3 regions of the Micromonospora sp. WMMD967 genome follow, and region 2 is predicted to be linked to each of the others. Evidence: riboswitches for the same ligand, from Rfam matches in the RefSeq annotation. Region 2 holds a riboswitch; each other region holds the start of a gene.

Region 1 (6,804 bases), 580 kb from region 2:
GACGCGGCTTGGTCATGCCTGGTAGGCAGGCGGGCGTGCGGATCGTTTCACTGCTGCCGGCGGCCACGGACATCGTGGCCATGCTCGGTCTGACCGGGCATTTGGTGGGGCGCACGCACGAGTGTGACTGGCCGCCGGGTGACCTGGCCGGCGTTCCGATGGTGACTGCGACATCTCTGCCCGAGGCGTTGACGAGCCGGGAGATTTCGGCGGCGATCGCCGGCGACCCGCACCGGGGGTCGTCGTTGTACCAGCTCGACGTCACGATGCTGGAGGACTTGAAGCCGGATCTGATTCTGACCCAGGACCTGTGCGATGTGTGTGCGGTCTCCTATGCCCGGGTCAACGACGCGGTTCGGCTGATCGATCTCGATACCAGGGTGGTGTCCCTGGAGGCGAGGACGATCGGCGGGATCCTGGACACGGTCGACGCCGTGGCCTCCTTGACCGGCACCGCGGGCAGGGCGGCGGAGATCCGGGCGGACGCCGAGCGTCGTCTCGCCGCGTTGCCCGGCCCGTCGTCCGACGCGCCGACGGTGCTGTTCGTCGAGTGGCTCGACCCGTTGATGCCGGGTGGGCACTGGGTGCCCGAGCAGATCGCCGCCGCAGGCGGGCGGTCGCTGCTGCTCGGGCCTGGGGCGCACAGCACCCCACACCTGTGGTCGGTGGTTGCTGACCTGGCTCCGGACGTGGTGGTGTTCGGGCCGTGTGGCTTCACGCCCGAACGGACCATCGGCGAGCTGTCCGTGGCAGCAGGGCAACCCGGCTGGGCGGACCTGCCTGCGGTTCGTCAGGGGCAGGTGTGGGTGGGTGACGGGCCCGCCTACTTCAACCGCCCTGGTCCCAGGGTCGTCGACGGCGCGGAGATTCTCGCCGCCATCCTTGCCGGCCGCCCGGATTCCCGCGCTCGGCGGGTTTTCGTCGGCGCGGGTTGACCCGCCTGGCCGATGCGGGCATCGGATGCGCGTTGTCACACGCCACGGTGGGGCGGCGTGCCGCCGCCCCACCGCGCGCTCAGGTGAGCGTGCTGCGGATTTCGGCGGCGCCGGCGACGAGGCGGGTCAGGGCCTGCTCGACCTCCGGGTAGTCGCGGGTCTTGAGGCCGCAGTCGGGGTTGACCCAGAGCCGGTCGGCGGGCACCGCGGCGACGGCGCGGCGTAGCGCGTCGGTGACCTCCGCCTGTTCCGGTACGCGGGGGGAGTGGATGTCGTACACCCCGGGGCCGACACCCCGTTCGTAGCCGGTCGTGCGCAGATCGTCGAGGATCTCCATCTTCGACCGGGACGCCTCGATGCTGGTGACGTCGGCGTCCAGGGCGTCGATCGCGGGCAGAACCTCGCCGAACTCGGAGTAGCACAGGTGGGTGTGGATCTGGGTGGCGTCGGCGACTCCGCTGGTGGCGAGCCGGAACGCCCCGACCGCCCAGTCTAGGTACGCGCGCTGCTCGGCCCGACGCAGCGGCAGTGTCTCCCGTAGGGCGGGTTCGTCGACCTGGATGATGCGGATGCCAGCGGCTTCCAGGTCGCGGGCCTCGCCGCGCAGCGCGAGAGCGACCTGGTTGGCGGTGTCGGCGAGGGGTTGGTCGGTACGGACGAACGACCACGCCAGGATCGTCACCGGTCCGGTGAGCATGCCCTTGACCGGTCGGTTCGTCAGCGACTGCGCGTAGGTGGACCAGGCGACGGTCATCGGCCCGGTCCGGGCAACATCGCCGTAGATGATCGGAGGGCGTACGCACCGGGAGCCGTACGACTGCACCCACCCGTTGACCGTGGCGGCGAACCCGTCGAGCTGTTCGCCGAAGTACTGCACCATGTCGTTGCGTTCCGGTTCGCCGTGGACCAGCACGTCCAGCCCGAGTCGTTCCTGCACGGCGATGACGTGGGCGACTTCGGCGCGCATCCGCTCGGCGTAGCCGGTGTCGTCGAGCTGCCCGGCCCGGTGCGCCGCACGGGCCTGGCGAAGCTCCGTGGTCTGGGGAAACGATCCGATGGTGGTGGTGGGCAGCGGTGGAAGGTTCAGTCGGGCCTGCTGGGTGGCGGCCCGCTGCGCGTACGGCCCGCGCCGTAGGTGCTCGGGGGGCAGCGCGTCCAGTCGGGCCCGGACACCGTCGTTACGCCAGGCCGCCGGGGTCGGCGGCAGAGCAGTGGGCAGGGCACCGACACCGTCGCGCAGTGCGCGTCCGAGAGCGACGACCTCGTCGACCTTCTGCCGGGCGAACGCGAGCCGGACACGCAGGTCCCCATCGAGGTCAGGTTCGGCGGCGAGGTCTACCGGCACGTGCAGCAACGAACAGGATGTCGACACCGCGACATGGTCGGCCAGGGCGGTCAGTACGGCACCGGTCGCGGTGGCGGTGCGAAGGTCGGTACGCCAGATGTTGCGCCCGTCCACCAGTCCAGCGACGATCGTCTTCCCGCGTAGCGGGCCGGCGGCGGCGAGGCGGTTCAGGTTGCCCGGCCCGGCGACCAGATCGATGCCGACCGCCTCGACCGGGGTGCCCAACAGCGCCGGCAACGCGTCGCCGAGGTCACCGAAGTACGACGCGACGAACAACCGTGGCCGGTGCTTCAGAAGGCCGAGCCGGCGGTATACGGCGCGCAGCGCGGTGATCTCCTGCGGGGTGCGGTCGGCGGCGTACGCGGGCTCGTCGAGCTGAACCCATTCGACGCCGGCATCGGCCAGGGTGCCGAGGATGTCTTCGTGGACCGCGACGAGGTCATCGAGCCGGTCGAAGGGCCGGAACCCTTCCGGTGCGTCCTCGGTGGCCTTGGACAGCAGGAGGTAGGTCGCCGGCCCGACCAGCACCGGCCTGGTGGTGACGCCGAGTGCCTTCGCCTCGCCGTACTCCCGCACCGCCTTATCCGGGCGGGCCGTGAACGCTGTGCCGGGGCCGACCTCCGGAACCAGGTAGTGGTAGTTGGTGTCGAACCACTTCGTCAGCTCCAGCGCCGGCTCCCGCTCCGTGCCACGCGCCATGGCGAAGTAGGTGTCCAGGTCGCCGAGACCGAGGCGGCGGAACCGGTCCGGGACCGCGTCGACCAGAACGGTGGTGTCGAGCACCTGGTCATAGAACGAGAACGTGTTCGACGGAACCGCGTCCAGGCCGGCGTCGCGCAGCGTGCGCCACACGTCGACGCGGAGGCTGGCCGCAATTTCCTGAAGAGCGTTGGCGTCGATCCGGCCCGCCCAGTAGGACTCGACGGCGTGCTTGAGTTCGCGGTGGGGACCGATGCGGGGATAGCCGAGCACGGTGCTCAGCCCGAACGGTGCGGTCACGGAATGGGTGTCCTTCCCTCGAGGTCGACCACCGACCACACTGGAGGGACACGGCAGGGCACGGGACGACGACCGGGCCTCGCCCTGACCCTCCCGAGAGGCCGACGGCGGCGCACGCGGACGCGTACGCGGTGCGGGCAGGTCTTCGGACTCGTGGGCGTGACCGGGGCGACCCGATCTCCTACTGGCCGTCGCTTCCCAGACGCTCATGCGTCCAGTGCGTATGACGGCGGTCGTTCCCACTCACCGCTGCGGGGCAGTCCCGGTTTCCCACCGGGTTCCCTCTTACGACGCCACACCGTGACGGTGCGGCGAACCAGCACTGCCGACCATCGTACGGCCGGAAGCTGATCCCCGGTGCCGCTGCGGCACGCGGATTCTTCCTGTCGCCCAGAGTTGGACGGGCCGGGAGTCCGGTTAGGCCCGGACTCCCGGCCAAGGCCGACTACGGCGGGGAGATGGACGGAGCCTGCCCGGAGCCGAAGCGCCATCCTTCGACGGTGCCCTGGGCGGGGTTGTAGCTGCTCGCGCCGAGGGTGCTGTAGGACCAGGTGCCGCCGGGTGCCGCGTGCCAGTACGACCAGTACGCGCTGGCGGGCGGCGTGTTGACGCACGGTTCCGAGGCGGCTGTGGGATAGCCGTTGATTCGGCAGACGAAGGCGAGACCCCACCGTTGGGTGCCCGTCACGGCGAAGCCGGCTCCCTGCAAGGCGGCCAGGCCGGTCGGCGGGTCACCGAGCCGGCAGCCGGTCTGGACACCGAGGCCGAACGCGGTGAGGTCGACCACCACCGTGACGCCCGCACCCGGGGCGCACGCCGCCGCGTGCGCGGCACGTGGCACCGGGTCGACGGCGACCAGGCCGACGCTGACGACGGTGGCCGCTAACAGCAGTGCCATCCGTCGGCGCATCGTCGCCCGCCGACGGGTCACCATGGCGCACACGCCAGGACGGGCGCGGCAGCGTGAGCGCCGGTGGCCGACAGGGTCGCATGCCCGGCGCCTGCGATGCCGGGTACGGCCTGAGCGGTGGCCCGGGCGGCGGTGCTCGCATCGAATCCGCCGGGGGTGTACGCGATGGCGCCGCGATCGGCCGGCGTGCCTGTGCAGGTGACCTGCAGGCTGAGCAGGAACTGGCGGGCGTGTAGCCAGGCCAACGACCGACCGGCGGCGAAGAGCGCCTGGGCGGCGAGCCCGGTGCTGTTCGCGTTGGCCACGCCGTTCGCGGCGAACGAGCCGTCAGCGCCCTGCACAGAGACCAGCCACTGCGCGGCCGAAGCCGCGACCAACGGACGGCCTGCGGCCAGCAGGGCCTGAACGGCCAGAGCGGTCGCGTCGACGTCGCTGACACAGGTCGGCTGCCCAAAGAGCAGCGGGAAACCACCGTCGGCGCACCGGCTCGCGGCCAGGAACGTCACCGCCGACGACGGTGCGCCTCCGGCCCGGTCCAACGCCAGCACCGCAAAGGACTGGGTGAAGGTGTTGCTGTAGTCGCCGTACGCCGACCGGTCGGAGTACCGGCCGCTAGGCGTCAGCAGGCTGTTGAGCCGGGTGAGCAGATCGACACCGCCGAACGTCGCCGGGTTGAGGCCGCGGACCTGGGCACCCAGAGCGAGTTTCGCGGTCGCGCCCGCGTACGCCTCGGTGCCGTCACCGATGTAGCCGCTGATCACGGCCGGTTGGGCGAGCCACGACATGGCGTTCGCCGCGTTCGTGTCGGCCGTCTTGGCTGCGGCGAAGGCGAACACCGCATCGAGGGTGAGGCCCTGATCGGGATACGCGATGCCGTCGTAGACGACCTCGAACCGCTCGCCGTCGACCAGTTGGCGGGCGAGCCAGCCGGCGGCGGCATCGACCTTGTTGAGGGTCGGCGGCGACGCGGTGGCGGCGGCGGGTACGGCTGTCAGGGACAGCGTGAGGGCGGCGAGCGCAGCGCCTACGAAGACGCGGGCGCGGTGCCGGAGGGGACGGTTGACCATGAAGCGACGCCTTTCCGGGCTCCGGTGGTCCGAGACGACCCGACTCCGGTTCGGGCGGCTCCGACCCGTGGGCCACGACGGGTGGGGAGGCTGGTCATGCGGACTGACGGGTAATCGGGCTCGCGGCGTCACTACGTGTGTCGCCGCCTACCGTTGCGGGCCAGCGCCGGATTTCGACCGGACTTCCCCCGTCAGCACACAGGTATGAAGTTGTGACGGACAGTGTTCCCACGTCTGGGCTCCCCGTCAATGTCCGTGATCCGACGGGCAGCGTCGGCGCAGACAGCCGGGTCTACCCGCGGGGCGCTGCGCTGGCTGGTGCCGGTCAGCGGGGGCCGTGCAGCAGCGCCCCACGAAGGACGGCGGACGGGTCGGGGCCGAGGTCGAGCCGGTCGGGGGAGATGTCGGCGCGGACGAGGAGGTCTCCGACGGCGGCGATCATCGCGCCGTTGTCGGTGCAGAGCCGTGGCGACGGCACCCGCAGGTGAATGCCGGCCGCGGAGCAGCGTTCTTCGGCGAGGGCGCGGACCCGGCTGTTGGCGGCGACTCCGCTGACGAGGAGCAGTGTGTCGGCCTGGTAGTCGCGGCAGGCGGCGAGAGCCTTGCGGGTGAGGGTGTCGGCGACGGCCTCCTGAAACGACGCGGCGACGTCGGCGACGGGCAGCGGCCGGTCACCGTGGTGTCCGACCCAGCGGGCGACAGCGGTCTTGAGCCCGGAGAACGAGAACCGGTACGGGGCGTCCTGCGGGCCGGTCATCGGGCGGGGAAAAGCGATGGCCGTCGGGTCGCCGTCGCGGGCGACCCGGTCGATGACGGGTCCGCCGGGGTAGGGCAGGCCGAGCAGGCGGCCCACCTTGTCGAACGCCTCACCGGCGGCGTCGTCGACGGTGTCGCCCAGGTGCACGACCGGGTCGCGGGCGAGGTCGCCGATCAGCAGCAGGCTGGTGTGCCCGCCGGAGACGATCAGGGCGACGCAGCGGGCCGGCAGCGGCCCGTGTTCGAGGACGTCGACGGCCGCGTGGCCGGCGAGGTGGTGTACGCCGTAGAGGGGGACACCGAGGCTCAGCGCGTACGCCTTGCCGGCGGCCAGGCCGACCTGGACGGCGGTGGCGAGCCCGGGTCCGGCGGTGGCGGCGACCGCGCCGATGTCGGCGAAGCCGATCCCGGCCTGGCCCAGTGCGTGCTCGACCATGGGGGTGACGGCGTGCAGGTGCGCGCGGGCGGCGATCTCGGGGACCACGCCACCGAAGCGGGCGTGTTCGTCCATGCTCGTGGCGAGAGCGTCACCGAGCAGGACGCCGTCGGCGACGATCCCGATGCCGGTCTCGTCGCAGGACGTCTCGATGCCGAGGACAACTGTCACGCGTCGGCGTCCTGGTTGACGCCGGCGCCGACACCGGGGTGTTCGGCGCTGGCCGCGAGGAGCTGTTTGCGCAGTTTGACGGGCAGTCGATCGACGTAGGCGAGGCCGTCGAGGTGGTCGACCTCGTGCTGGAAGCACCGGGCGAGGGTGCCGGTGCCGTCCAGGCGGATCGGCTCACCGCGCAG
Region 2 (6,804 bases):
TCGCGCCGTCGTCGCCGCCGTCCCGGACCTCGACGCCGCCGCAGGCGCTGAGCAGGGCGGTGGCCGCGACCGCGGCCAGGATGGCCTGGGCACGGAGGAGACGCGTGCGCGCCGGTCGACTGGTGGTGGTGTGTGCCATGGTGGGTGTCCTTCCTCGTTCGGACTCGTGGAATGGCATGTCAACCCCGCGATTCCAGCCGCCGGCGGCGGTACTGGTCGAAGTAGACGGCGGCCCAGATGATCAGGCCGACGATCACCTGCTGGTAGTGGATGCTGATGTCGAGCAGGACGGCCCCGTTACGGACCAGGGCGATGAGGAAGGCGCCGATGATCGTCCCGACGATGCGGCCCTGCCCCCCGAACAGGCTGGCTCCGCCGATGACCGCGGCGGCGATGACGTCGAGCTCCAGCGAGATCCCGTAGTTGGGCTGGCCGGAGTTGACCCGGGAGGCGGCGATCATGCCGCCGAGCCCGACCAGCACACCCGCCAGCACGTACACCCCGGTCAGGTGACGGCCCACCCGGATGCCGGAGCGACGCGCGGCCTCCAGGTTGGAGCCCATCGCGTAGGTGTACTGGCCGAAGCGGGTCTGGGAGAGCAGGAAGGCGACCCCGACGGCGACCAGGACGGTGATCACGACGGCGAACGGAATGCCGATGATCTCGCCGTTGCCGAGCAGTTGGAACGACCGGGGCAGGCCGTAGACGCCGACCGCGCCGGTGATGATGAAGACCAGACCACGGCCGACGGACATCGTTCCCAGCGTCGCGATGAACGGTGGAATCCGGGCGGCCGTCACCAGCAGACCGTTCAACAGCCCGGCCAGCGCGCCGACGCCGATCGCGACCGCCGTGGCCGCCAGGAGGGAGAAGCCGAGGTCGCGGACTGTCATCGCTCCCAGCACGCCGGCGAGCGCGGCCACCGACCCGACCGAAAGGTCGATGCCCTTGGTGATGATGACCATGGTCTGCGCCGTGGCGATGATGGCGATCACCGCCGTCTGGGCCCCGATGTTGAAGAGGTTGTCCGCCGTCAGGAAGTAGGGACTCGCGAAGGTCAGCGCGACGAACAGGACGACCAACGCGGTGGCGGCGGTGAACTCGGAGACGGCGTGGGAGATCCGTTCCCGGAGCCAGTCACCGATGTCGCCGCGCTGCGTGCCGGCGGATGCCTCGGCGGTACTCATCGTCGGACCTGACCTCCCCATGTGTGGGGCCGGCACTCGACGGAAGGACCCGCCGTCGCGCCGAGCACCTATGAGCGACCGAGCCTCCCCACGGAGGAGAGAACTTGGCGTCGACCTGCCGCACCGTCACGATAGGTCAGATGTTTCCCTTGATCAGCCGTTACCATGCCATGCACCCCCGTGGATTGCCAAGGTCTTACAACCATGTTTTGACATCGTTACCAGAGCCGCCCCGCACATACGTCTGATCAAATCGGCACAAGTGCGGCCGAGCGTCGCGGCGACCTCTGTCGACGGTTGGTCACGGGACACCGAACCGGCAGGAGTCCACACTGGATCGGCAGGTCCGGCCCCGACGACCATGCGCACCCCGCACCCTAGGGTGACCCACCGGCTCGATCCGGCGGGCCATCGCGAGCATGTTATCGATAACATGCTATGCCCGGTGGCGGTTGCGGGCACCTCATTCTCCGCCGAACTCCCGGCCGGTCAACCGACGGCCTCCCGGCGGGTCACGACGCCGCGAGCCGGTACTCCCGGCTGGCCGTCTGTCGCCAGATCGCCGCGCGTTCGTCGTCGGTCAGCGGATCCAGCAGGTCGCCGAGGACCCTGACCCAGCGGGTGTACGAGGTGGCGAGCAGACACACCGGCCAGTCCGAGCCGAACATCAGCCGGCCCGGCCCGAACACGTCCAGTGCGTGCTCGACGGCCGGCCGCAGGTCCGCCACCGTCCAGGAACTGCCGCTCACCTCCGTCACCAGGCCGGAGATCTTCGCCGTCGTGTTGGGTGCGGCGGCGAGCGTCCGCAGGTCCCGGGGCCAGTCGGCGAGGCCCCCGCTGCCGAGCGGTGGCTTACCGAGGTGGTCCAGGACGAACCGGACCTGGGGCAGGTCACGGACGAGCCGGGTGGCCGCCGACAGCTGATGATGGCGTACGAGCAGGTCGAAGGCGAGGCCGGCAGCACCGACCGCGGCGACACCCCTCCGCACGTCGGGGCGGTCGAGATACGCCGGGTCGGGCTCGGACTGGACCAGATGACGGATACCGACGAGCCGCTCGCCGCCCCGCGCCGCCCGAAGTCGCTCCAGGCGCTCGACGACATCGTCGGCGGTGAGGTCGACCCACCCGACGACTCCGGCGATGAGAGGGTCGTCGGCCGCGATCCCCAACAGCTCCGGCGTCTCCGACCGGGCGGCGACGGACTGCACGACGACGGTCTGGGTGACTCCGGCGACCCGGGTAGCCGGGCCGAGATCGACCGGGGTGAAGTCGTCGTCGATCGCGGCCATGGTGTGCGGGTCGATCCAGGGTTGCGGGTGTCGGGCGCGAACCCAGAGGTGATGGTGCGCGTCGATGATCCCCGACTGCCGCACGGCCGCACCGGTCGTCATCGGACCCGACCCGGCGCGCTCACGTCCACCCACCCCGCTCCGCCACTGGTCGGCCCTCCGGCTCGGCCCGGTGCCGTCGACCGATCTGGCAGGATGACCATGTTAGCGGTAACAGACCGGTCGCAGGCCGCAGAACGCGCCCACCAGCCGGAACTCCCCAGCACTCCGGCCGGGCGAACACCGTCGACTGACCGAAGCGACGATGCGCCGCTACCCGCACGTCGGCGAGCCGGCGGGTCGCCGTCCGGGGACCGGGTTGACCGCCTGAGGCGGCACCGATACCGTCGACCCACTATCTGCGGCGACGCGAGGGAAGCCGGTGTGATTCCGGCGCGGTCGCGCCACTGTGAGCGGTTCCCTACACCTCAAGAGGGGCCGCGAGCCAGGACGCTCGGTCGTCCGCAGCCTTGCGATGGGGACGCGTCATCCCCGGGGAGGTTCGTGAGCACATGTCCAGTTCCACGTCCAGCCAGCCGTTGGTGAATCCCGCTGGCACCACGCGTCTGCTGTGGACGGTGTTGATGACCGTCGCCGCTCTGGCGTTGCTGGCCTACCTCGTCGCCTTCGACCAGGGCGCGGTGTCGCGCAGTGGCATGTACCTGCACGAGCTGATGCACGACGGCCGGCACCTGCTGGGTGTTCCGTGCCACTGACGGCCACCACCGCTCCCCCGTTCGTCACCGTCCTCGTCCGCGGCCTGCTCGCCGGTCTGATCGCCGGTCTGCTCGCCGGGACGTTCGCCTATGTCGCCGGCGAGCCGCACGTCGACGCGGCCATCGCGATCGAGGAGGCGGCGTCGGCGCATGCCGAGCCGGCCACCGGTGCGCACGACCACGAGGATGCCCTGGTCAGCCGCAACGGTCAGCGCGGCGGCCTGTTCCTGGCCACCGGCCTGTTCGGTGCCGCGATGGGTGGCCTGCTGGCCACGGCGTACGTCCTGCTGGCGCGTCGTCGGCGGACCTACGACGACGGACGGTCGGGTCTGCTGCTGGCCGGCGCGGCGCTGCTCGGCGCGGTTGTCGTGCCGTTCCTCAAGTACCCGGCGAACCCGCCGGCGGTCGGCGATCCGGCCACCATCAACCAACGCACCGTCACCTACCTACTGATGGTGGTGCTCGGTCTGGTGGCGGTGTGGGCGGGATCGCTGGGCTACCGATCGGTTGGCGCGCAGGCACCGCTGTGGCAACGCGTCGCTGCGGCCGTCGGCGGATTCCTGCTGGTCACCGTGGTCTCCTATGTGGTGCTTCCGTCGTTCCAGGAGGTCCCCGCCGACTTCCCCGCGACGCTGTTGTGGGACTTCCGGCTGGCCTCCCTCGGCACCCAGGTGGTGCTCTGGACCGGGATCGGCCTGCTGTTCGCGGCCCTGATGCACCACGACCGGCGTCGCCGGGCCGCCGCTGCACTTCCGGGCACGTGACCGCCACCAGCCTCCGGCTGGTCGCCCACGCGCACACCACCGCCCTGCGTCGGGCCCGCTTCGGCGGTTCGGACGACGGCTTGGACGAGGGCGGTCTGCGTGCCGCCCTCGCCCTGGCCGGACGTGGGCACCTGGGCGTCGACGACGCCTGCGTGTCCAGTCCCGCCGCAGCGGCTACCGATACCGCCGACGCACTCGGTCTGCTGCCCACCATCGAGGCGGCGTTGGCGGACTGCGACTACGGCGACTGGACCGGACGGTCGGTCGAGGAGGTCGCCGTCGAGCAGCCGCAGGCGCTGCACCAGTGGATGTCCGAACCGGAGGAGTCCGCACCGCACGGCGGCGAGTCCGTCGCTGCGGTGCGCGACCGGGTCGGTGCCTGGTTGGACGGGCAACGCGGCGCCGACCGCCGAATCACCGCGATCACGCACCCGCTGGTGATCCGGGTTGCGGTCGTGCACGCCCTGGGCCTGCCGTTGGCGACGTACCGGCAGGTGGACGTGGAGCCGTTGGCCGTGGTCCGGCTCACCAGCCAGGGCAGCCGCTGGCACCTACGACTGACCGCGCCGCGAGCGGACTGAGGTCACGCCGCCACCCTGCTGGCCCCTGCCGTCGGGGCTGGCGGGTTGCGGTCAGTCCAGCACCCCGGCCTGGTAGGCGAGAATTGCTGCCTGGACCCGGTTTGTCAGGCCCAGCTTCGCCAGAATCCGGCTGACGTGCGTCTTCACCGTCGCCTCGCTCATGAAGAGCGTGGCCGCGATCGCGGTGTTGGACAAGCCGCCGCCGACGGCTACCAGGACTTCCCGCTCCCTTTCGGTAAGCACCGCGAGTCGTTGTTCGGCATTGCTGCGCCGATCAGTTGTCGGGCCGGAGAACTGTCGAAGCAGCCTGCGGGTAACCCTCGGGGAGATCATCGCGTCACCGCGCGCCGCGCTGCGCACCGCGTTGAGCATGTCCTCGGCGGAGGCATCCTTGAGCAGGAAGCCGACGGCGCCGTAGCGAAGCGCGGTGTGCACGTACTCGTCGAGATCGAACGTGGTGAGCACGACGACGTGTGGTGGCCGATCGAGCCGCGCGATCCGCTCGATCGCGGTCAGCCCGTCGGTCCGCGGCATGCGGATGTCCATGAGGACGACGTCGGGCCGGCGCGTCCGGGCGAACTCGACCGCTTCGGCTCCGTCGGACGCCTCTCCCACCACCGTGATGTCCGGGGCCGCGTCGAGGATGGTGCGCAGCGTCGAACGCACCATCCATTCGTCGTCGACGATCAACGTCTTAGTCGGTGAGGTCATGGTCCTTTCCCGGTGCGATCGGTAGCTCGGCAACCAGGCTGAATCCACCATCGGCTGTGGGGCCCGAGGTCAGTTTTCCGCCGATCAGGTGAACGCGCTCGGCGAGGCCGAGGAGTCCGTGGCCGCCACCCGGCAGAGGCGGGGCCGTCGTGGGCCGTCCGCGGCCGCTACTGATCATCACCTGGAGCGACTGCCGTGTCTGCCCGACGCGGATCCGGGTTCTGGCACCCGGTGCGTGCTTGTGCACGTTGGTCAGGGACTCCTGGACGATGCGATAGGCAGCGTGCTCGACCAGCAGCGGTAGGCGTTCGGCGGTCTTCTTCTCCACGTCCAGGGTGACCGGTACACCGAGCCGCCGAGAGTCCGCGACCAACGCATCGAGATCGGCGAGGCCGGGGTGCGGGGCAATCGGCGCGTCATCATCGCTGCGGAGAATTCCGACCAGAGCACGCAGCTCCGCGAGTGCCTCACGCCCGATCGCTCCGATCTGCTGTCCCCGGACCACCGCGTCCTCGCCCTCGGCCACCTCCAGGGCGGTGGCCTGCAGCACAATCAGCGCCACCCGGTGGGCGACGACGTCATGCATGTCACGGGCGATCTGGGCCCGTTCGTCGCTCCGGGCCTGGGCCACACGCTGGTGCTGTTCGCGTTCGAGGCGTTCGGCCCGCTCCCGTATCCGTTCGACCAGCTCGCGTCGGGTGCCGACGTAGAGGCCGAGGAGAGCCGGAGCAACGCATACCGCGACGGTGACCGGGATCGCTCCGTCCGCGCCGGCGTACCGCCAGATCGGGGTGCCGACCAGGAGCACCGAGACCAGCACGCTCACGGCGACCTTCGGCCGCGCCATGGTGCGCTCTGCCAGCGTGTAGAGCGCGACCACCACCGTCACCTGGGCCGACACGAGGGCGGTCGCCACCAGGGCACCAGCCAGCAGGACCGTCGGGGCCTGTCGGCGCCGCCAGGTCAGCAGGCCGACCGCGAGGCCGAGCGGGATACCGAGCCACAACGGAGGAAGGCCGGGGCCGAAGCCGGCGAGGGTAGGACCGAAGAAGTCCACGCCGAACTGGCCGGTCGCCGCGCACACTGCCATGGCGAACGCCGCTACCGCGTCGATCACCGAGCGGCGGCGGGACCAGCGCAGAGCCTGGTTCAGGAGACGCGACATTATGATGCCGCCAGCGTAGGGCCGACCGACGGACACCGGCATCGGTCTAAGGATGTACGCCACCCCCGCCGGTCGGCACCGATAGATTGATTCGTTCTATCGGATCCGCCGACGCACCGCGCGACGCGCCCCGGCGAGGGTTGGGGGCATGACCGGACGACATCTCAACCCGCGAGTGATGCAGCTCGCCTTCGGTGTTTTCGCCCTCACCGCAGGCACCTTGACCGCGCTGCGTCCCGACCCACCGCATCCGCTTTTCACTACCGCGGCGACATCCGGATACGCGCTCGCCGCACTGCTGTCGTTCGGCGGCTGGCTCGCGCTCGGACACCCCGCGCTCGCCGCCCGTACC
Region 3 (6,804 bases), 720 kb from region 2:
GTCCCAGGCGTTGCGGCTGGGAATGGCCTTCGGGTCGACGGAGTAGAAGTTGCGGCCGGTGGGCAGCACGTTGACCAGGCCCCGGGTGGGTGAACCGGACGGGCCGGGCGGCACGAACCGGCCGTCGAGCGCGCCGAGGGTGTTGGTCAGCTCGTCGGTGGTGCGGTCCAGCCGGGGCACGAGTTCGGTGGCGGCGAAGCGCAGCACCGCGGCGACGTCCGGGATCGGCTGCCCGGTCACCTCCGCGACCACCGCGTCGACGGTGTCCGCGTCCCAGCCGAGCGTCTCCATGCCGATGACCAGCCGCCGGGCGAGGGCCTCGATCAGGTCGACCGCGTCGGCGGCGGTGCCGGCCGGCCCGTCCACCACGTCGGTCAACGCGTTGGGCAGCGCCAGTCGTTGCCCCGGGGACGCGAGCAGCTCCTGTTCGTCGAGGCCGTAGGCGACGGCGAGGGCCTGCCGCAGGCCGGGCAGAGCGTGGGCGCCACCCCAGATCTGTGGGGCGCGCAGCACCGCGAGGACCAGGTTGACCCGGGGCTCCCCGGTGGGCGCGTCGGCGAGGATGTGCAGACCGTCGCGGATCTGCACGTCCTTGACCTCGCACAGGTACCCGTCGAGGTGCAGCACGAAGTCGTCGAAGTCGTCCGCGTCGGGCATCGCCTCGGCGTGCAGGTCGTGGTGCAGTTCGGCCGCGCGCACCAGGTCCCAGATCTGTGCCCGGACGGTGGGCACCTTGGCCGGGTCGAGGGCCTGCACGGTGGCGTACTCGTCGAGCAGTTGTTCCAGTTTGGCCAGTTCGCCGTAGGTCTCAGCGCGGGCCATCGGCGGCACCAGGTGGTCGATGACGACGGCGTGCGCCCGCCGCTTGGCCTGGGTGCCCTCGCCGGGGTCGTTGACGATGAACGGGTAGACCAGCGGCAGGTCACCGAGGACCGTGTCGGGCGCGCAGTCGGCGGCCAGACCGAGGCCCTTGCCGGGCAACCACTCCAGGGTGCCGTGTTTGCCCAGGTGCACCACGGCGTCCGCGTCGAAGCCGCCGTCGGTGGCCGGCGTGGCCAACCAGCGGTACGCGGCCAGGTAGTGATGGCTGGGCGGCAGGTCCGGGTCGTGGTAGATGGCGATCGGGTTCTCCCCGAAGCCGCGCGGCGGCTGGATCAGCAGCACGACGTTGCCGAAGCGCAGACCGGCGAGCACGATGTCCCCGCCGTCGGTGTACAGCTCGCCGGGCGGCTCACCCCAGTGCTCCCGCATCCGCTCGCGCAGCTCGGCCGGGACCTGGTCGAACCACCGCCGGTACGTGTTCCCCGGTATCCGGGCCTCGGCGGCGGCCAACTGCTCCGGGGTGAGCCACTCCACGTCGTGCCCACCGGCGGCGATCAGCGCGTGGATCAACGCGTCCCCGTCGGCGGGCGGCGGTGCGTCGCCCAGGTCGTAGCCGTCCTCGGCCAGCGCGGCGAGCAACCGGACCGCCGAGACCGGGGTGTCCAGCCCGACGGCGTTGCCGACCCGGGAGTGCTTGGTGGGGTACGAGCTGAGCACCACGGCCACCCGCTTGTCCGGGTTGGGGAGGTACCGCAGTCGGGCATGGCGCACCGCGATCCCGGCGACCCGGGCGGCCCGCTCGGGATCGGCGGCGTAGACCGACAGCCCGTCGGAGTCGATCTGCTTGAACGAGAACGGCACGGTGATGATCCGGCCGTCGAACTCCGGGATGGCCACCTGCATCGCCGCGTCCAACGGGGACAGTCCGGCGTCGCTGTCGGCCCACTGCTTACGGGTGCTGGTCAGGCAGAGCGCCTGGATGATCGGCACGTCCAGGGCGGCCAGGGCGCCGACGTCCCAGGCGTCCTCGTCGCCACCGCCGGAGGCGTCCGCGGCGACCGCGCCGCCCGCCGCGAGGACGGTGACCAGCAGGGCGTCGCAGCGGGCGAAGAGCCCGAGCGGGCCGGACCCCGTGGTCAGCCCCCGCAACGAGCCGCAGAAGATCGGCAGCGGGTTGCCGCCGGCCTCGCGGACCGCCTCCGCGAGCACGTCGACGAAGCCGGTGTTACCGGCGAGGGCGTGCGCCCGGTAGAAGACGATCCCGACGGTGGGCTGCTCCGGATTCGTCGGGTACTCACGGTGCACGCCGTACGCCGGGGTGGGTGTGGGCGGGTCGAACCCCTCGCCGGTGAGCAGCACCGTGTCGGAGAGGAACCGGGCCAGCTGCCCGAGGTTGTCCGGCCCGCCCTCGACCAGGTACGCGAGCGCCTGGGTGACGACCCCGGACGGCACCGTGGAGATGGCCATCAGCTCCGCGTCGGGCAGCGCCTCACCGCCGAGCACGACAGTCGGCACGCCGGTGGCGAGCACCGCCGCGAGGCCGTCCGGCCAGGCCTGACGGCCGCCGAGCAGGCGTACGACGACGAGGTTGACGTCGTCGAGCAGGGCGGGTACCTCGTCGGCGGCGACCCGGGCGGGGTTGGCCAGCCGGTAGTCGGCGCCGCTGGCGCGGGCGGCGAGCAGGTCGGTGTCGGCGGTGGACAGCAGCAGGATGCGCACGGCGGGCTCCGGGGAGTGACGCCCCGGCCACCACGAGGGTGACCGCGACGATGCGGGTGGGTGCGGCGTCAGCCGGTACGACGGCGGGGCGAACGGCTCGCGGGCGCGAGCGGCGGGGCCGGTCGGCGGCGGGCGGCGCTCAGCTCAGCGGGGCGTGACCGGTCGCGGGGGCGGTGAATCGCCCACCGTGCGAGCCATGACGAAGTTCGTCGATGAATGAGACGCCGTGCGTCATCGGGTCCTCCTCGGGTGTCCACGCCCTGGGGTACGTCCCGACGGCCGAAGTATCCTGGCTTCCGGATCGACGCTCTCCCCCGGCCTTCCAACCGCAGACACACGGCCGTGGCGCACGAGGGGGGATCACTCCCCGGTGACAGTGGCGGGACCGCGTCGGAATCGCACCGACTTCCTTCACTGCCGTCAGGCCGCGAATGCTGCCACACCCTTGCGCTGCGGGTCAACGCCGCTCCGACCCGGCCCGACGGCCGCCATCCATCGAACTTCAGCGATTCGACGCGACGACGGATGCACGCTGTCGCAATGCCCCGGATAAATGCCCCGGGCCCTTTGCTCTGCATACCTATCCGCACCAGACACGGACCGTTACCGGTGCCTCCAGGTATGCAGAGCAAAGGATGGCTGGACCTACTCTGGCCTGCGCCGATCGTCCGTCGGGACGGTGCCGGGCGGCACCGTCCCCTACGATCGGCGCACGCCGCAGCAGCGTCCACGATCAATTCCGGAGGTCGATCACCATGGTCGCCCCACAGTTCCACCACCTGGCCGGCCGTGTCTGGATCTGTCCGGGCGATCCCGACCCGGAGGCCGTCCAGGCCGGCGTCGCCGTCGTGGTCGACGAGCGCGGCAGTGTGATGATCGACGCCGGGCAGAGCCCCACGCACGCCCGCGAGATCCAAGTCGCGCTCGCCGCCGCCGGGCTACCGCAGCCACGCTGGCTCGTCTACACCCACCACCACTGGGACCACGTCTGGGGAGCCTGCGCCTGGCCCGGTGTCGAGATCGTCGGGCACGAGACGGCCGTGCCGCTGCTGCAGGCCGAGGCCGGCCGGCCCTGGAGCCACCACTACCTGGACGAGCAGGTACGCGCCGACCCGCGCCTCGGCCCGAGCTTCCGGGCGCGGGCACGGGCGGTGAACTCCTGGGACGACTTCACGGTCCTCCCACCGACCCGGACCTTCACCGACGCCGACGAGTTGCCGGTCGGCGTGGGGCTACGGCACGTCGGAGGTGGTCACGCCCCGGATTCGACAGTCGTCCTGGTGCCCGACTCGGGTGTCATGGTGTTGGGCGACTGCTTCTACCCGCCGCCGGCCCACCTGCGCCGACCCGGGGACGGCCTCGACCTGGGCCTGGTCCGACGACTGCTCGCCGACGACTACCACTGGTACGTCTCCAGCCACGCCGAGCCGATGACCGCCGTACAGGCCCGCTCAGCCGTCGAGGACGCCTGAGCAGGCGAGTCTCACCGGGCGTGGCGTTCCGGGTGGGCGCGGTTCCACACCCGCATCCGTTCCGGGTAGCCGGTGCGGGCGGCCTCGTACAGCGGCACCGCGTGCTTGCGGGCGATGGTCCCCGCCGCCCGGGGCGTACCGGTGCGCCGTCGGATCCACTCACCGTCGTGGGCGATCACCACCACCGTGGTGTCCGTCGCCGTGGTCTCCGGCTCCAGGTAGAACTCCACGCCCCGCCGGCTGGCGACGAACGCCTCCAGCGCCGCGAGGTCCTCGCGGGTCGCCTCCCGGTCCAGCTTCGTCGGGGTCGTCTCGGCACCCCGTGCCCGGCGATTGAACCAGCTCATGACCAGCCCCTCTCCTCGACACCTCCCCCCAGTGCACCACCGAATCCTGGCAATACGCTGCACGCCGGGTGGGAGCAACCTGACCCGCGCCGGATGGAACCCGCGACGCGTGGGCGGTGTCATGAGTGTGATCCGAACGGAGGCCTCCCCTGGACGACGACACTCTCGTCACCCGCGCTCGGGCCGGTGACCTGGAGGCGTACGACCTCCTGGTCGCCCGGCACACCGCGTCCGCGTACCGGACGGCGGTGCTGCTCGGCGCCGGTTCGGACTCCGAGGACGTCACGCAGGAGGCGTTCGTGAAGGCGTACCGCAAGCTGTCCCGCTACCGGGGCGATTCGTCCTTCCGCTCGTGGTTGCTCGCGATCGTCGCCAACGAGACCCGCAACCTGCACCGGTCCCGGGGCCGGCGGGACGGGCTGGTCCTGCGGGCGGCGGCGGCCGACCCGACGTCGGAGATCGCCGAGGACGGGGCGGTCGGCGCGGTCCTCGCCGGGGAGCGCCGGGAGGCGCTGGTCGGGGCCCTGCGGCAACTGCCGGTACGGGACCGCGAGGTGATCGTCTGTCGGTACTTCCTCGATCTCACCGAGGAGGAGACGGTGGCGGCACTGGGCTGGCCCCGGGGGACAGTGAAGTCGCGCACCTCCCGTGCGTTGGCGAAACTCCGCGGTCTCCTCGAGCGGGAGGAGGTCCGGCATGGGTGACCTCGAACGGGAGTTGCGCGACCTGTCCGCCTGGTTGGAGACACCCGAGCCGCCCGACGTGACCGCCCGTGTCCGCGTACGACTCGACAGGCCCGTGCGCCGGTGGCGTCCGCTCGCCGCGGCGGCGCTGGTCGCCCTCCTGGTCGCGTTGGTGCCGCCGACGCGCGCCGCCGTCGCGGACGCCGTTGCCGGGCTGCTGCGGTTCGCCGGTGTCAGCATCGCCACCTCGTCCGCCCCGTCGCCGGCCGTCGGCATCCCGTCGCCGTTGCCCGCGCAGCGGACCGTCGCCCTGGACGAGGCGCAGCGGGCGGTGCGGTTCCCGATCCGGCTACCGGCGTCGTTGGGTCCGCCCGAGCAGGTGCTGGTCGCCGATCCCGACCCTTCGGGTGTCTGCCGGGTGGCGACGCTGCTCTACGACGGGGGCGCGCTGCGCATCGACGCGTTCGACGGTCGCCTCAACCTGGCCTTCCACAAGGAGGTCACCCCGCCGGGGGCGGAGTGGACGCAGGTCGACGGCGACTTCGCGGTCTGGGTCGACCGACCACACGTGTTGTCGTACGTGGACCGGGCGGGCGAGGTCCACGAGGAGACCGCCCGACTCGCCGCCTCGACGCTGATCTGGCGGGACGCCGACGTGAGCTACCGGCTCGAAGGGTCCCTCAGCAAGGCCGAGGCGATCGAGATCGCCCGCTCACTGCGTTAGGGGCGTCGTCGACCGTTTATCGCGGCACGGTCAGTGAGGCACGCCGGCCGGGAACTCCTCGACCCCCAGCACCCGCAGCAGCTCGAGCTTCTCCCGGGACTCGGCGTCGGCCGGCGTCAGCACCAGCAGCGGCCGTGCCGAAGGGTGCCGCGCGTGGTGACCGTTACCCGGCGGCGTTCATGTCGAGCCTCGGCGTCGGCAACTAGCGCCTCGTCACGCACGGGTGGTGCACCACCGGGCAACGACGACGCAGTAGGAACCCGGGAGGCCCGGGCGGTGTCGGAAAGACGTGACGAGTCGTCGACGGGTACCGGAAGGGGTCGAGATGGTTTCCTGGGGCAGATTGACGCTGGCATTCTCGATGGTCCTGCTGGCGGGGTGCACCACCGCGACCAGCGGCGCGGCGCCGACGGCGGGTGCCGCCACCACCGTTAGCGCCCCCACTGCCTGCGCGGCGCGGGTCGAGACGGGGTCGCTGCCGGACTGGGCGGACGCCGGTTTCAGCGGTGACGCCCGCGTCCCGCACGTCTTCGGCGCGAAGGGCGACATCGTGGCGGTGCTGTTCGCTCACCCGCTGCGGCAGCACCGCGAGGACGGGTCGAACAACAAGATCCTGTGGGTGGCCCAGGCCTCCACGACGTCCGCTGACCCCACCGCGCCCGCGACCCTGGTGATCACCGCGACGCTGGACGGCACCGACACCACCGTCACCCGGGAGGTCGCCGGCGGTCCGGGTCCGTCGATCATCGACGTGCCCCAGGCTGGTTGCTGGCGCCTCGACCTGCGCTGGTCCGGGCACACCGACACGATGGACCTGGTCTACGCGCCCTGAGCGCACGGCCCGCCTGGTGCTGCAACGGCACTCGGTCAGGGGGAGCCGTGTCGTCGGTAGTGGCAGGTGCGGGGCTCGGTGTCGGCGTGTGACCAGCATACGAGCGCAGCACACTCTGCCGCATTCTCGACACAGCTACTGCCGAGTCGCAGGATTCGCGAGGTACCCCGCGTCAGTACCGTCCGGGTATGGAGCTGACCACGCA

The links. Region 2 has a riboswitch for cobalamin ahead of O7631_RS19980 (CbtB-domain containing protein). Riboswitches for the same ligand answer to the same signal wherever they lie in the genome.
Region 1: it holds a riboswitch for cobalamin, as region 2 does, so the genes downstream of both, O7631_RS17970 (peptidase) here and O7631_RS19980 (CbtB-domain containing protein) in region 2, are expected to answer to the same signal.
Region 3: it holds a riboswitch for cobalamin, as region 2 does, so the genes downstream of both, cobN (cobaltochelatase subunit CobN) here and O7631_RS19980 (CbtB-domain containing protein) in region 2, are expected to answer to the same signal.

The regions. Positions count from the first base shown of each region.
Region 1 is NZ_JARUBK010000001.1:3,884,840-3,891,643, forward strand. It holds gene O7631_RS17955 (cobalamin-binding protein) at 36-935, shown strand; gene metE (5-methyltetrahydropteroyltriglutamate--homocysteine S-methyltransferase) at 1,015-3,279, opposite strand; cobalamin riboswitch at 3,398-3,615, opposite strand; gene O7631_RS17965 (hypothetical protein) at 3,725-4,177, opposite strand; gene O7631_RS17970 (peptidase) at 4,207-5,256, opposite strand; cobalamin riboswitch at 5,344-5,495, opposite strand; gene tsaD (tRNA (adenosine(37)-N6)-threonylcarbamoyltransferase complex transferase subunit TsaD) at 5,582-6,619, opposite strand; gene def (peptide deformylase) at 6,616-6,804, opposite strand, start outside.
Region 2 is NZ_JARUBK010000001.1:4,466,289-4,473,092, reverse strand. It holds gene O7631_RS19995 (ABC transporter substrate-binding protein) at 1-139, opposite strand, end outside; gene O7631_RS19990 (ABC transporter permease) at 180-1,187, opposite strand; gene O7631_RS19985 (amidohydrolase family protein) at 1,700-2,578, opposite strand; cobalamin riboswitch at 2,838-2,993, shown strand; gene O7631_RS19980 (CbtB-domain containing protein) at 3,028-3,231, shown strand; gene O7631_RS19975 (CbtA family protein) at 3,222-3,995, shown strand; gene O7631_RS19970 (histidine phosphatase family protein) at 3,992-4,576, shown strand; gene O7631_RS19965 (response regulator transcription factor) at 4,628-5,266, opposite strand; gene O7631_RS19960 (histidine kinase) at 5,271-6,494, opposite strand; gene O7631_RS19955 (hypothetical protein) at 6,601-6,804, shown strand, end outside.
Region 3 is NZ_JARUBK010000001.1:5,185,496-5,192,299, forward strand. It holds gene cobN (cobaltochelatase subunit CobN) at 1-2,541, opposite strand, end outside; cobalamin riboswitch at 2,824-2,953, opposite strand; gene O7631_RS23515 (MBL fold metallo-hydrolase) at 3,297-4,013, shown strand; gene O7631_RS23520 (hypothetical protein) at 4,025-4,360, opposite strand; gene O7631_RS23525 (RNA polymerase sigma factor) at 4,609-5,064, shown strand; gene O7631_RS23530 (hypothetical protein) at 5,057-5,767, shown strand; gene O7631_RS23535 (hypothetical protein) at 6,093-6,599, shown strand; gene O7631_RS23540 (hypothetical protein) at 6,788-6,804, shown strand, end outside.